3 regions of the Streptomyces sp. NPDC058289 genome follow, and region 2 is predicted to be linked to each of the others. Evidence: riboswitches for the same ligand, from Rfam matches in the RefSeq annotation. Region 2 holds a riboswitch; each other region holds the start of a gene.
The links. Region 2 has a riboswitch for thiamine pyrophosphate ahead of thiO (glycine oxidase ThiO). Riboswitches for the same ligand answer to the same signal wherever they lie in the genome.

Region 1 (4,758 bases), on a different contig from region 2:
CGCTCAGATCTTGAGATCCCCGGGATATTTATCAGCACAACGGCTTATCAGACGCCTCCGAACGGATGCGCCCACACCCACCGGGTGGTAGCGCCACCGGCGTGCCGCCCACCCATCGTCAGCCGCACTCCCTAACGTCGCCCGCGATCCGTCCGACGAGAGGGTGCTGCGGTGAGGCCGACCATCTGTCTGAACATGATCGTCAAGAACGAGGCGCCGACGATCCGGAAGTGCCTGGAGTCGGTGCGCCCCCTGATCGACACCTGGGTGATCGTGGACACGGGCTCCACCGACGGCACCCAGGACGTCATCCGGGACTGCTTCGCCGACCTGCCCGGCACGCTCCACGAACGACCGTGGAAGGGTTTCGACGGCAGCCGCACCGAGGCGATCGAGCTCGCGCGCTCCAGCGCGGACTACCTGCTGTTCATCGACGGCGACGACGAAATGCAGATCCGGCCCGGGTTCCGCATGCCGGACCTCACGCTCGACGCGTACCAGGTGGCGCTGCACGACGGTCCGATCGTCCACTGGCGGCCGGCGCTGGTTTCCACCCGGCTGCCCTGGCGGTACGTGGGCGTGCTCCACGAGTACATCGACTGCGGCATCGAGTACGGCCGCGACGTGATCGAGGGCTTCAACATCCTCTCCGTCGGCGGTGGGGCCCGCCTCCGGGAAGAGGGCCAGCGGGCGAAGTACCTGCGCGATGCGGAAGTCCTCGCCGAAGGCCTCGCGAAGGAACCCGACAACACCCGTTACGCGTTCTACCTCGCCCAGAGCTGGCGCGACGCGGGGGAGCCGGAAAAGTCCCTCGAGGCCTACGACCGCCGGGTGGCCATGGGCGGCTGGGCCGAGGAGACCTACTGCGCGCAGCTCTACGCCGCACGGCTCGCGGTCACCCTCAACAGGCCGGCGGCCGAGGTGATGGACCGCTACCTCCGCGCACACGAGAGCCGCCCCTCGCGCGCCGAGGCCCTCGGCGACCTCGCCCGGCTCTGCCGTCTCGAAAGCCGTTGGCCCCTCGCCTACATGTTCGCCCGGCAGGCAGTACGGGTGCCGCCCCCGGACGACATCCTCTTCGTCGAGTTCGCTTGGCACGACTGGCGCGCACTCGACGAACTCGCGGTGGCCGCCTACTGGACCGGGGAGTACCAGGAGTCCTTGGACTGCTGCGAACTCCTGCTCCAGGACGGCAAGCTGCCCGACGACCAGCAGGACCGGGTCCTCGCGAACCTCGAGTTCGCAGGGCGCAAGCTGGGCGTGGGCTCCCGCGCCTTCGCCTGACCGGAGCGACCGGATTCCAGCCCCGGGCCGATGCCCCGGGCTGACACGACGTACAACGGCGGCCCGCGACTCCCCCCTCGGTGTCGCGGGCCGTCCGTGTGTGCCGGTGGCGGGAGGTCAGTCCGCCAGCGGCAGGTACACGCGGTTGCCCGCGGCCGCGAACTCGGCGGACTTCTCCGCCATGCCCGCCTCGATCTCCTCGGCGCCCAGGTCGCCGCCGTGCTGGCGGCGGATGTCCTGGGAGATCTTCATCGAGCAGAACTTCGGACCGCACATGGAGCAGAAGTGCGCGGTCTTGGCCGGCTCGGCCGGGAGGGTCTCGTCGTGGAACTCACGGGCCGTGTCCGGGTCGAGGGCCAGGTTGAACTGGTCCTCCCAGCGGAACTCGAACCGTGCGTCAGACAGGGCGTCGTCCCATTCCTGGGCGCCCGGGTGGCCCTTGGCCAGGTCCGCCGCGTGGGCCGCGATCTTGTACGTGATGACACCGGTCTTCACGTCGTCGCGGTTCGGCAGGCCCAGGTGCTCCTTGGGCGTGACGTAGCAGAGCATCGCGGTGCCCCACCAGGCGATCATCGCGGCGCCGATGCCCGAGGTGATGTGGTCGTACGCGGGCGCGACGTCGGTGGTCAGCGGGCCGAGCGTGTAGAACGGCGCCTCCTCGCAGATCTCCTGCTGAAGGTCGATGTTCTCCTTGATCTTGTGCATCGGGACGTGCCCGGGGCCCTCGATCATCGTCTGCACGTTGTGGCGCTTGGCGATCGTGTTCAGCTCGCCCAGCGTCTTCAGCTCCGCGAACTGCGCCGCGTCGTTGGCGTCCGCGATGGAACCGGGGCGCAGGCCGTCACCCAGGGAGTACGTGACGTCGTACGCCGCGAGGATCTCGCAGAGCTCCTCGAAGTTCGTGTAGAGGAAGTTCTCCTTGTGGTGCGCCAGGCACCAGGCGGCCATGATCGAGCCGCCGCGCGAGACGATGCCGGTCTTGCGGCGCGCGGTCAGCGGCACGTACGACAGCAGCACGCCGGCGTGGACCGTCATGTAGTCGACGCCCTGCTCGGCCTGCTCGATGACCGTGTCCTTGTAGATCTCCCAGGTCAGGTCCTCGGCGCGGCCGTCGACCTTCTCCAGCGCCTGGTACAGCGGCACGGTGCCGATCGGCACGGGAGAGTTGCGCAGCACCCACTCGCGGGTGGTGTGGATGTTGCGGCCGGTCGAGAGGTCCATGACCGTGTCGGCGCCCCACTTGGTCGCCCAGGTCATCTTGTCCACCTCCTCCTCGATCGAGGAGGTGACCGCGGAGTTGCCGATGTTGGCGTTGACCTTCACCAGGAACCGCTTGCCGATGATCATCGGCTCGATCTCGGGGTGGTTCACGTTGACCGGCATGACCGCGCGACCTGCGGCGATCTCCTCGCGGACGACCTCGGGGGAGACGTTCTCACGGATCGCGACGTACTCCATCTCCGGGGTGATCTCGCCCCGGCGGGCGTACGCGAGCTGCGTGACCGCGGCGCCGCCACGGCCACGGCGGGGCTGGCGCGGACGACCCGGGAAGACCGCGTCGAGGTTCTTGAGACCACCGCGCGGCGAGGTGTGCTTGATGCCGTCGTCCTCGGGGCGCACGGGGCGGCCCGCGTACTCCTCGGTGTCGCCGCGGCTGATGATCCAGTTCTCGCGCAGCGGCGGCAGGCCCCGGCGCACGTCGGTCTCGATCTGCGGGTCGGTGTACGGGCCGGACGTGTCGTAGAGCGTCACGTCCTTGCCGTTGGTGAGGTGGACCTGGCGAACCGGCACCCGGATGTCGGGGCGGGAGCCCGCCACGTACCCCTTGTGCCAGCCCGGCTGGCGCTCGGTCTGGCCGTCGGCGTCCTGGCTGACGGCAGGCGTGCGTGCGTCCTGAATGGTCATGAGACCTAATCTCCCTACGCCGGCATTACCCGGTAACAGGTTCGGCGGTCGACGCAGCCTCCTCCCGTACGCATATTCGAATGCGAACGGTGATCAGCGCCCTCTCAGCCCGGTGCTCCGAGCTCCCGCGTTGTGCAAAGTAGCCCCCACGCTAGCGTCATGTGTGGCGTGCTGAACAGTGGGCCCCCTCATCTGTTGCGATGATCAGTCAGTGACGTCCTCGCCGCAGCCCCCCACCGAACCCACGGATCCCGCTGGTCACGCCGGCCACGCAGGCCACACGCACGCGGACCCCGGTCACTCGCCCGCCCCCTCTTCCGGACACTCCCACGGCCATGCGCACAGCCACGGCCCGGCGGCCCCCGTCTCGAAGCACCTGCGCAAGGTGATCGCGGCCGTCCTGATCCCCTTCGCCACCGCCGTCGTGATCGGCATGGTGGTGCTCTGGCCCGGCGCCGCGCCGGGCCACGAGCGCACCGGGGTCGGCTTCGACCGGCAGACCCAGCAGGGCACGGTCGTCGCCCTCCAGAACGTCGACTGCAAATCCGTGAACGCCGCGCAGGTGCCGCCCACCGGCGACACCTCCACCCCCGAGGGGCGCGAGGCCCTGGCCGCGCAGAACGGCGAGTGCAAGAAGGCCACGATCAAGGTCGGCAGCGGCCCCGACAAGGGCCGCGAGTTCGTCGAGATCGTCCAGCCGGGCGCACCACGGCAGTTGACGGACGGCCAGGACGTGGTGGTCGCCTACGCCCCGGACGCGCCCCGGGACCTCCAGTACTCCGTGATCGACGTGAACCGCAAGCTGCCGATGGCCCTGCTCGCCGGCATCTTCGCCCTTTCGGTCGTCCTCGTCGGGCGGATGCGCGGGCTGTTCGCGCTCATCGCACTCGTCGTCAGCTTCGGCGTGCTGACCCTCTTCATCCTCCCGGCGATCCTGCAGGGGTCGAATCCGCTGGTCGTGGCCGTGGTCGGGGCCAGCGCGATCATGCTGATCGCGCTCTACATGTGCCACGGGCTGACGGCCCGCACTTCCGTCGCGGTCCTCGGCACCATCATCTCGCTGCTGCTGATCGGCCTGTTGGGCTCGCTGTTCATCGACTGGGCGTTCCTCAGCGGCAACACGGACGACAACACCGGGCTGATCCACGGGCTCTACCCGAACATCGACATGAGCGGTTTGCTGCTTGCGGGTGTCATCATCGGATCGCTCGGCGTACTCGACGACGTGACCGTCACTCAGACCTCGGCGGTCTGGGAACTCCACCAGGCCGACCCGGCGATGGGCCCGCGCGGGCTCTACCGGGCGGGTATCCGCATCGGGCGGGACCACATCGCCTCGGTCGTCAACACGCTGGTACTGGCTTACGCGGGCGCGGCGTTGCCCCTGCTCCTGCTGTTCTCGATCGCGAACAGCAGCATGGGGTCGGTGGCCAACAGCGAGCTGGTCGCGGAAGAGATCGTACGAACCCTCGTGGGCTCGATCGGACTGGTCGCCTCGGTACCCGTGACGACGGCCCTGGCCGCGCTGGTGGTGTCCGCGGACCGCGCGGAATCCCCGGCGGCCACAGC
Region 2 (4,758 bases):
TTGGCTGGTCATTGAACGATCACTCCTTCTCCTCTCTAGACACCCTAGGACCAGATGTAGGCCACTGCCACGAACCGGCGTGGGGATCCGCACCCGCCCACGATCGATTGAGATCTCTAGAGATGCTTTGGCAATCGACCCGGCATCGGTTGCGGTGGGACTGAGGAGTGATCTGAATGCGCCAGATTCCCACCGACATGGCCGGCTCCGACACGGAAGACGGCGGCTCCACAAGGGTCCTGGTGGTGGCCGGGCCCAGTGCGGATCTACTCGACCGTGCGCTGGTCGGCTGGGAGCACTTCCTCAGCACCTTCGAGGGAGGGGCGGGTGAATGAGCGCTACGAGTACGTCCCTCATCGGCTTCTGCGTCACCGCGTCCGCGACATCGCATCCGGCGTTGAAGGAGAGTTGATGGCCGTGATCCACGAGAACGTCTCGGACTCGATCGCTTGCGAGCGCTGGATGGAGCTGGCCTACATCCGTGACGCGTCCGGCCGCGAGTTCACCACCGCGATCCACAACATCGATCCGGTCAGCCGACAGGCGTGACCCTCCACAGGGGTGTTGGTTTCGGGCGGCGGTCAGTCGCTGAGTCGTGGGGTGTGTGTAGCGATCTGATGCGCCCGTTGTCGGGCTGGGCGGCTTGTGGGTGCCCGAGGTCGGGGTGGGCCTTGTGGAGTTTGGTTGCGCTTCTCTGATCGGGTCGTCCATGTCTCTCTGACCCGGCCGTTCTTTTGGGGTTTTCCGGCCGCCACGGAAGGACGATGAGGCTGACGGAAAACCCCAAACCTCTCGACGCTTCCGGCCGGCCCGGATCCCGTAAACCCCTACCCATCAGGCCCCCCGCACGCGCAGGGCCCCGTACCGCCCCCTCAGAACGCCGGGCGTTCCGGGTCCAGGGTTGCTCGGCCCTCCACCGGGGAGGAGGGTTCTGCGAAGCGGCGTTGGGGGATGCGGCCCGCGCGGTGGGCCAGGCGGCCCGCCGAGACCGCGTTCCGCATGGCCGCGGCCATCAGGACGGGGAGCTGTGCCCGGGTCACCGCCGAGGCGAGCATGACCGCCGCGCAGCCCAGTTCCATGGCCAGGGCCACGTCCGAGGCGGTTCCGGCGCCCGCGTCGAGGATGACCGGGACCCCGGCCCGCTCGGTGATCAGCTCGAAGTTGTGCGGGTTGCGGATGCCCATGCCGGAGCCGATCGGGGACCCGAGCGGCATGATCGCCGCGCAGCCCACGTCCTCCAGTTTGCGGGCGAGGACCGGGTCGTCGTTCGTGTACGGGAGGACCGTGAAGCCCTCGTCGACCAGGATCTCCGCGGCGTCGAGCAGCTCGACCCCGTCCGGGAGGAGGGTGCGTTCGTCCGCGACGACCTCCAGTTTGATCCAGTCCGTGCCGAGGGCCTCCCGGGCCAGCCGGGCCGTCAGTACGGCCTCGCCGGCCGTGAAGCAGCCCGCGGTGTTGGGGAGCACCGCGATGCCGAGGCGGTTCAGGACGGACAGGACCGAGCCCTGCACCGTCGGGTCGAGGCGCCGCATCGCGACCGTGGTGAGTTCCGTGCCGGACGCGACCAGCGCCCGTTCCAGGATGTCCAGGCTCGGAGCCCCGCCCGTGCCCATGATCAGGCGCGAGGAGAAGGTCCGGCCGCCCAGGGTGAAGAGGTCGTCCGCCATGGTCCTCAGCCTCCCTGCACTGCGGTGAGGACCTCGACGCGGTCGCCGTCGGTCACGGAGGTGTAGGGCCACTGGCCGCGCGGCACCACGGTCTCGTTGAGGGCGGCCGCGACCCCCTTGGTGGCTTCGGTCAGGGTGGCGACCACCGTGGCGAGCATGGTCCCGTCCGCGATCTCGCGCGGTTCGCCGTTGACGGAAATGGTCATGCGAACGACTCCTGTCGCGTGAGGGTGGACGTGAGGGTGGACGTGAGGGCGAAACGGCGTGGGGTGAAGGGGCGGGCGATCTCCGGCAGTTCGCCGGTGGTCAGCAGGTCCGCCATCACGTCCCCGGTCAGCGGCGTCAGCAGGACCCCGTTGCGGTAGTGCCCGGTGGCCAGGTGCAGGCCGGGGAGTTCGGTCGGGCCGAGGAGGGGGGCGTTGTCCGGCGACCCGGGGCGCAGCCCGGCCCGGGTCTCCACCAGGGGGAGTTCGGTGATCCCGGGCACCAGCTCGTGGGCGTCGCGCAGGAGTTCGTAGACCCCGCCCGCGGTGACGGTGGTGTCCCAGCCGAGTTCCTCGCTGGTGGCGCCGATGACGAGTTCGCCGTTCTCGCGGGGCACGAGATAGACGTGGCTGCCGCGCACCACGGCCCGTACGGTCCGCGACAGGAACGGGGCGTAGGACGACGGCACCGCGAGCCGCAGTACCTGACCCTTAACCGGCCGTACGGGCGCCACGGCCTCGGGCGGTACGCCGTCCAGCCGGCCGCTGAGCGAGCCCGCGGCCAGCACCACCTGGTCGGCGCGCAGCTCCGTACCGTCCGCGTCGTCGAGGACCGCGCCGCAGGCCCGGTCGGCGGCGGTCAGCAGTCGTGCCGCCCCGGCGCGGTGCAGGGTGACCCCGGCCCGTTCGCAGGCGGCCAGCAGGGCGGCCGCGAGGCGGCGGGGATCGACCTGGTGGTCGCCGTCCACGCGCAGGCCGCCGCGTACGCCCGGGGCCAGCATCGGTTCCAGGCGGCGGCACTCGCGGCCGGTCAGCCAGTCGGACTCCAGGCCGCAGCGGCGCTGGAGGGCGTGCAGTTCGCGCAGGTGCAGCCGGTCGTCGGCGTCGAGGGCGACGGCGAGGGTGCCGCAGGCGCGGTAGCCGATGTCCATGCCGCCGCTGGCTTCGGCGAGCTCTGCGGCGAACTCCGGGTAGCGGGCGGCGGAGGCGAGGTTGAGTCCGAGCAGGGTCTCCTCGCCGTAGTGCAGCTCGGTGACGGCGGCCAGCATGCCGGCCGCGACCTGGGCGGCGCCGCCGCCGGGGGCCGGATCGGCCAGCGCGGTGCGCAGCCCGCGCCGGGCCGCCCGCCAGGCGGTGACCAGGCCGATGATGCCGCCCCCGATGACGAGGACGTCGTGGCCGGGACTCCGGCCGTTCCGATATGAATGCATGGGCGTCCAGCCCCTCCCTTCGCCGGCATGACCCGGATCAGGTTCGTACGGTCGGAGGCCGGCCAGCCTCCCTCTCAGCCCGGTGCGCCCGGACTCCCGCGATAGGTTCGGTGCCAGAGTAACGCCGAGGCCGACGGCCGGTAAGGCTGCCTCCCCGGCGGCGCTGCCCGCCCGGATCCCGGCAGGTGGCCATCCACTATTCCTGACGGACCGTCAGTTGATTAGGCTGGGCCGCGTGAGCGAGCAGACGCAACAGCAGACGCAGCAGGCGGAAGACACTCGGCGCGGCGTGGTGATCGTCGGCGCCGGGATGGCCGGGGTCCAGACCGCGGTCGCCCTCCGGGAACAGGGCTGGACCGGCCCCGTCACCCTGCTGGGAGCCGAACCCCACCAGCCCTACGACCGGCCCCCGCTGTCCAAGGCGGTGCTCCTCGGCAAGGCGGAGGACTCCGCCTTCGACGTCGACTTCGAGGAGCTCGGCATCGAGCTCCGGCTGGGGGTCGAGGTCACCGGACTGCGGGCCGCCGACCGAGAGGTCGACACCGAGGCGGGCCCGGTCCCGTACGAGGTCCTCGTGCTGGCGACCGGCGCCCTCCCGCTGACCCTGCCCGGCGCGGAGGGCGTCCCCGGGGTGCACCTGCTGCGCACCCTGGACGACGCGGCCCGGCTGCGGCCCGTCCTGGCGGCCGGCTCGGCGGTGGTGGTGGTCGGGGCCGGCTGGATCGGCGCGGAATTCGCCACGGCCGCCCGCGAGGCGGGCTGCGCGGTGACCGTGGTCGAGGCGGCCGACCGGGTGCTGGCGGGCGCGCTGCCCGCGGAGGTGGCCGAGTCGATGGGGCGCTGGTACGCCCAGGCGGGCGCCGAGCTGCTGACCGGCGCGCGGGTGGCTTCCGTGGAGCCGGGCCGGGTCCTGCTGGCCGACGGGCGGGCGCTGCCGGCCGGGGCGGTGGTGGTGGGCATCGGCGCCCGGCCGGCCACCGGATGGCTGGCCGGGTCCGGCGTGGAGCTCGGCCCGGACGGAGCGGTCACCGCCGACGAGCGGCTGCGCACCTCGGTGCCCGGGGTGTACGCGGTGGGGGACTGCGCCTCGTTCCCGTCGGGCCGCTACCGGGCCCGGCTGCTGGTGCACCACTGGGACAACGCGCTCCAGGGGCCGCGGGTGGTGGCGGCGGACATCGTGGCCGGGGGCTCCGGGGAGCAGGTCTACGACCCGGTCCCGTACTTCTGGTCGGAGCAGTTCGGCCGCTTCGTGCAGTACGCGGGCCACCACGGCGACGCGGACGCACTGCTGTGGCGCGGCGACCCGGCGGCCGACACCTGGTCGGTGTGCTGGCTGCGGGAGGGGCGGCTCGTTGCGGTCCTCGCGGTGGGCCGCCCGCGCGACCTGGCCCAGGGCCGCCGCCTCATCGAGTCGGGCACGCCCGTGGACCCGGCGAAGGTCGCGGACCCGGCGATCGCGCTGAAGTCGACGGTCGTCTGACCCGGCGGGGCGCGGGCCGGGAGCGGTCCGGCCGGGCCCGGTCCGGCCGGGACCGGGCCCCGCGGGTGGAAGTCCCCTGCACGCCCTTCGCCCGTTCCCCGGGCTCCGCCCGGACCCGTCCCGGGGCTTCGCCCCGTTCCCCGTTCCCCGGGCTCTGCCCGGACCCGGCCGTGGATCGGGCCTGCTCGGTGCTTGGT
Region 3 (4,758 bases), on a different contig from region 2:
AGCGCCCGCGCCAGCGCGACCCGCTGCTGCTCGCCGCCGGACAGCGAGGCCACCGCCCGGCCCTGCGCCCCGGGGAGCCCGACCAGCTCCAGGAGCTCGGTGACCCGGACCTCGGAGGACTGCTTCGAAGCACCCCGCATCCGCAGGCCGAAGGCGACGTTCCCGCCCACGTCCCGGTGCGGAAACAGCTGGTGGTCCTGGAACATCAGGCCCACCCCCCGCCGGTGTACGGGCACTGCGGCCTGGTCGGCGCCGCCCAGCAGCACCCTCCCGCCGGCGACGGGTTGGAGCCCGGCCACCACCCGGAGCAGGGTGGACTTGCCGCTCCCGCTCGGCCCGAGCACGCACACGATCTCGTGCTCGGCGACGGCCAGGTCCACGGCGTCCACGACCGCGCGCTCACCGAAGCGGACCGACACCCCTTCCAGCTGAAGCAGGGTCATCAGAATTCTCCGGAGGTCTTGTCGGGTCGCAGTCGCTCCAGCGCCAGCAGGGACACCGCGCACACCAGCATCAGGATCGTGCTCAGGGCCATCGCCTGCCCGTAGTTCATCTCCCCGGCCCGGCCCAGCAGCCGCGCCACGGCGACCGGCAGCGTCGGATGGTCGGGCCGCGCGATGAAGACGGTCGCCCCGAACTCCCCGAGGGACACGGCGAAGGCGAAGCCCGCCGCGATCAGCAGGGCCCGCCGCACCATCGGCAGGTCCACCTCCCGCCAGGCCCGCAGCGGTGAGGCGCCGAGCACGGCGGCGGCCTCCCGCAGCCGCCCGTCCACCGCGCGCAGCACCGGCAGCATGGTCCGTACGACGAAGGGAACGCCCACCAGCGCCTGCGCCAGCGGCACCAGGATCCACGAGGTCCGCAGGTCCAGCGGCGGCTTGTCGAGGGTGATGAGGAAGCCGAAGCCGACGGTCACGGCCGACACCCCCAGCGGGAGCATCAGCAGCGCGTCGAAGCCCCGTACGAAGCGGCCCGCGCGCCGGGTCAGCGCCGCGGCCGCGAGCCCGCCGACGACCAGCGCGATGGCGGTGGCGGCGAGCGCGTACTGCAGGGAGTTCCAGATCGCCTCCAGCGGCGGCACCAGGAAGGTACCGCCGCCGGCGCCGACTTCCTGGAGCGCCCGGTAGAAGCCGAACCCGTACCCGCCGGGGGCGTCGAGCGAACGTTCGACGAGCACGGCGAGCGGCGCCACGATCAGGAGCGCCACCGTGAGCAGCACCCCGCCGAGCAGGGTGCGCTGGGCCCCGCCGCGCGGCCGGTGCGTGGTCCGCCCCGGGTCCACCAGCCGCAGTGCGGTCTCCCGCTTGCGCACGGTCCAGGCGTGCACGCCGAGGATCGCTCCGATGGCCGCGAACTGCACCATCGTCAGCACGGCGGCCGTCGGCAGGTCCAGGAGCTGCGCGGTCTGCCGGTAGACCTCCACCTCCAGGGTGGAGTACGCGGGCCCGCCCAGGATCTGCACGACGCCGAAGGAGGAGAACGTGAACAGGAACACCATTAGCGAGGCGGCCGCGACGGCCGGGCCCAGCGCGGGCAGCGTCACGCGCCGCCAGGCGGCGAACCGCCCGGCGCCCAACACCCGGGCGGCCTCCTCCTGGCGCGGGTCCAGCTGCGCCCACAGCCCGCCGACCGTGCGGATGACGACGGCGTAGTTGAAGAAGACGTGCGCGAGCAGGATCGCCCAGACGGTCGTGTCGAGGCGGATCCCCCACACCTCGTCCAGCAGACCGTTCCGCCCGACGAGCGCGAGGAACGCGGTGCCGACCACGACGGTCGGCAGCACGAACGGCACCGTCACGAGCGCCCGCAGCAGCTGTTTGCCGGGGAACTCGAAGCGCGCGAAGACGTACGCGCCGGGGAGCGCGATCAGGAGCGTGAGCGCCGTGGACGCGAGCGCCTGCCAGGTGGTGAACCAGAGCACGTCGCCGATGTCGGGCCGGGCCAGCACCTCGCCGATCCGGCCGAACTGCCAGCCGTCGTCCGTCTTGAGCCCGCGCCCGACGATCGCGGCGACGGGGTACGCGAAGAACAGCCCGAAGAAGACGAGCGGCACGGCCATCAGACCGAGCCTGACGGCCGTGGCCCGCCCGCTCTCCTTCGGAACCCTGCTCACTCGTCCTACTTCACGACGAGGGCGGACCAAGCCTTGACCCACTGGTCACGGTTCTTGGCGATGGCCTCCGGGGCGACCGTCTCGGGCTTCTCGATGACCACGCCGTGCTTGGTGAACAGCTCCGGCAGCGCCGCGTCCTTGGCCACCGGGTTCACGAACATCTGGAGCGGCATGTCCTCCTGGAACTTCTTGGAGATCAGGAAGTCCAGGAGCGCCTTGCCGCCCTCCTCGTTCTTCGCCCCCTTGAGCAGACCCGCGAACTCGGTCTGCCGGAAGCACGTGCCCGTCGCGACGCCCGTCGGGGCCTCGGCCGGCTGCGGCTCGCCGTAGAGGACCTCGACCGGCGGGCTGGAGGCGTAGGAGACGACCAGCGGGCGGTCGCCCTTGGCCTTCTTGCCGCCGGCCGAGCCGGAGAAGCGCTCGTTGTAGGCCTGCTCCCAGCCGTCGACGACCTCGACGCCGTTCGCCTTGAGCTTGCTCCAGTAGTCCTTCCAGCCCGCGTCCCCGTACTTGCCGACGGAGGCGAGGAGGAAGCCGAGGCCGGGCGAGGAGGTCGCGGCGTTCTCGGTGACCAGCAGGTTCTTGTACTCCGGCTTGATCAGGTCGTCCAGCGTCTGCGGCGGGGCGAGCTTCTTGTCGGCGAAGTAGGCCTTGTCGTAGTTCACGCAGATGTCGCCGGAGTCCACGGGGGTGACCCGGTGCTCCTTGTCGAGCACGAACTCGGGCTTCACGCCGGCCAGCCCCTTGGCCTCGTACGGCGTGAAGATGCCGTTGTCGAGGGCACGGGAGAGGAGCGTGTTGTCCACGCCGAAGAACACGTCGCCGCGCGGGGATCCCTTGGTGAGGATCTCCTGGTTCAGCGCCGCGCCCGCGTCACCGGACTTCAGGACCTTGACGGTGTAGCCGCTCTGCTGCTCGAACTCCTTGAGGACCGAGTCGGTCACGTTGAAGGAGTCGTGCGAGACGAGGGTGATCGTCTTGGACTTCGGGGCGTCGCTCGCCCCGGCGGACTTGTCCTTGGCGTCGCCGCCGCCGCATGCGCTGAGCGTGGTGACGCCGAGCGCGGCAGCGAGCGCGACACCCGCCATCTTCTTGGTGGTGCTCATTGGTGCATTCCTCCTGGGATGTCCAGGAGAAGACGCGGCCCTGCCCGGCGCTCTGTGGAGCGGACGCCGGGCAGGGCGCAACAGCTTGAGTGATGACCGAACTTCCTACCCCGAATGACCGGGGCGAGGTTCAGAGGGTCTGCGGTGACGGATACCGCACTCTCAGCGCTGTGGCGCTCCCCTGTCGGAATATGAAATTGGTTTCGGCCACAGGGTACCCCGCGGCCGAAAGCACACCTCAACCGGCGAAAATCAGCGCTCCGAGGCGGCGAGCTGGCCGCACGCGCCGTCGATCTCCTGACCGCGGGTGTCGCGGACGGTCACCGGCACGCCGTGGCGGGCGATGGCGTCCACGAAGGCCTTCTCGTCCTCGGGCCGCGAGGCGGTCCACTTCGAGCCCGGAGTCGGGTTCAGCGGGATCAGGTTGACGTGCACGCGCTTGCCCTTGAGCAGCTTGCCGAGCAGGTCACCGCGCCAGGCCTGGTCGTTGATGTCGCGGATCAGGGCGTACTCGATGGAGATCCGGCGGCCGGACTTCTCCGCGTACTCCCAGGCCGCGCCGAGCACCTCGCGGACGTTCCAGCGGGTGTTCACGGGGACCAGGGTGTCGCGCAGCTCGTCGTCCGGGGCGTGCAGGGAGACGGCCAGGCGGCACTTGAAGCCCTCGTCGGCGAAGCGGAGCATCGCCGGGACCAGGCCCACGGTGGAGACGGTGATACCGCGCTGGGACAGGCCCAGGCCGTCGGGCTCCGGGTCGGTGAGGCGGCGGATGGCGCCGACGACGCGGTTGTAGTTGGCGAGCGGCTCGCCCATGCCCATGAAGACGATGTTCGACAGCCGGGCGGGCCCGCCGGGGACCTCGCCGTCGCGCAGGGCGCGCATGCCGTCGACGATCTGGTGCACGATCTCGGCCGTCGACAGGTTCCGGTCGAGACCGGCCTGGCCGGTGGCGCAGAACGGGCAGTTCATGCCGCAGCCGGCCTGCGAGGAGATGCACATGGTGACCCGGTCCGGGTAGCGCATCAGCACGGACTCGACGAGCGTGCCGTCGTGCAGCTTCCACAGGGTCTTGCGGGTGGTGTCGTCATCGCAGGAGATGTGGCGGATGACGTTCATCAGGTCCGGCAGCAGCTCCTGCTGGAGCTTCTCGCGGGACCCGGCGGGGATGTCGGTCCACTCGGCCGGGTCGTGGGCGTACCGGGCGAAGTAGTGCTGGGAGAGCTGCTTGGCCCGGAAGGGCTTCTCACCGATCGCGGCGACCGCCTCCCGGCGCTCCTCGGGGGTGAGGTCGGCGAGGTGCCGGGGCGGCTTCTTCGCTCCGCGAGGGGCGACGAAAGTGAGCTCTCCCGGGACAGGGCGGGCCATGGCAGGTACTCCTTGTAAGACGAAAGGCGCGCCGCAGAAGCAGCGCGCCTTCCAAGAGTAACCGCCCCGCCTGTACGGGCGCCTTTTCGCAGGTCAGCCGGTGCCGACGAACAGCGCCAGCAGCAGCCAGACCACCGGGGCCGTCGGAAGCAGGGAGTCCAGCCGGTCCATGAT

Region 1: linked by a shared signal. The riboswitch ahead of thiC (phosphomethylpyrimidine synthase ThiC) and the one ahead of thiO (glycine oxidase ThiO) in region 2 are both predicted to bind thiamine pyrophosphate.
Region 3: linked by a shared signal. The riboswitch ahead of ACFVX6_RS28955 (thiamine ABC transporter substrate binding subunit) and the one ahead of thiO (glycine oxidase ThiO) in region 2 are both predicted to bind thiamine pyrophosphate.

What each region holds. Positions count from the first base shown of each region.
Region 1 is NZ_JBHVYI010000014.1:72,100-76,857, reverse strand. Features, by position in the region: gene ACFVX6_RS09920 (glycosyltransferase) at 172-1,284, shown strand; gene thiC (phosphomethylpyrimidine synthase ThiC) at 1,402-3,189, opposite strand; TPP riboswitch at 3,184-3,328, opposite strand; gene ACFVX6_RS09910 (YibE/F family protein) at 3,401-4,758, shown strand, end outside.
Region 2 is NZ_JBHVYI010000056.1:36,152-40,909, reverse strand. Features, by position in the region: gene ACFVX6_RS26325 (GntR family transcriptional regulator) at 1-12, opposite strand, end outside; gene ACFVX6_RS26320 (hypothetical protein) at 177-335, shown strand; gene ACFVX6_RS26315 (hypothetical protein) at 328-549, shown strand; gene ACFVX6_RS26310 (thiazole synthase) at 873-1,667, opposite strand; gene thiS (sulfur carrier protein ThiS) at 1,673-1,873, opposite strand; gene thiO (glycine oxidase ThiO) at 1,870-3,081, opposite strand; TPP riboswitch at 3,079-3,191, opposite strand; gene ACFVX6_RS26295 (NAD(P)/FAD-dependent oxidoreductase) at 3,392-4,561, shown strand.
Region 3 is NZ_JBHVYI010000068.1:5,373-10,130, reverse strand. Features, by position in the region: gene ACFVX6_RS28965 (ABC transporter ATP-binding protein) at 1-443, opposite strand, end outside; gene ACFVX6_RS28960 (ABC transporter permease) at 443-2,059, opposite strand; gene ACFVX6_RS28955 (thiamine ABC transporter substrate binding subunit) at 2,119-3,219, opposite strand; TPP riboswitch at 3,304-3,412, opposite strand; gene rlmN (23S rRNA (adenine(2503)-C(2))-methyltransferase RlmN) at 3,472-4,584, opposite strand; gene ACFVX6_RS28945 (phosphatidate cytidylyltransferase) at 4,678-4,758, opposite strand, start outside.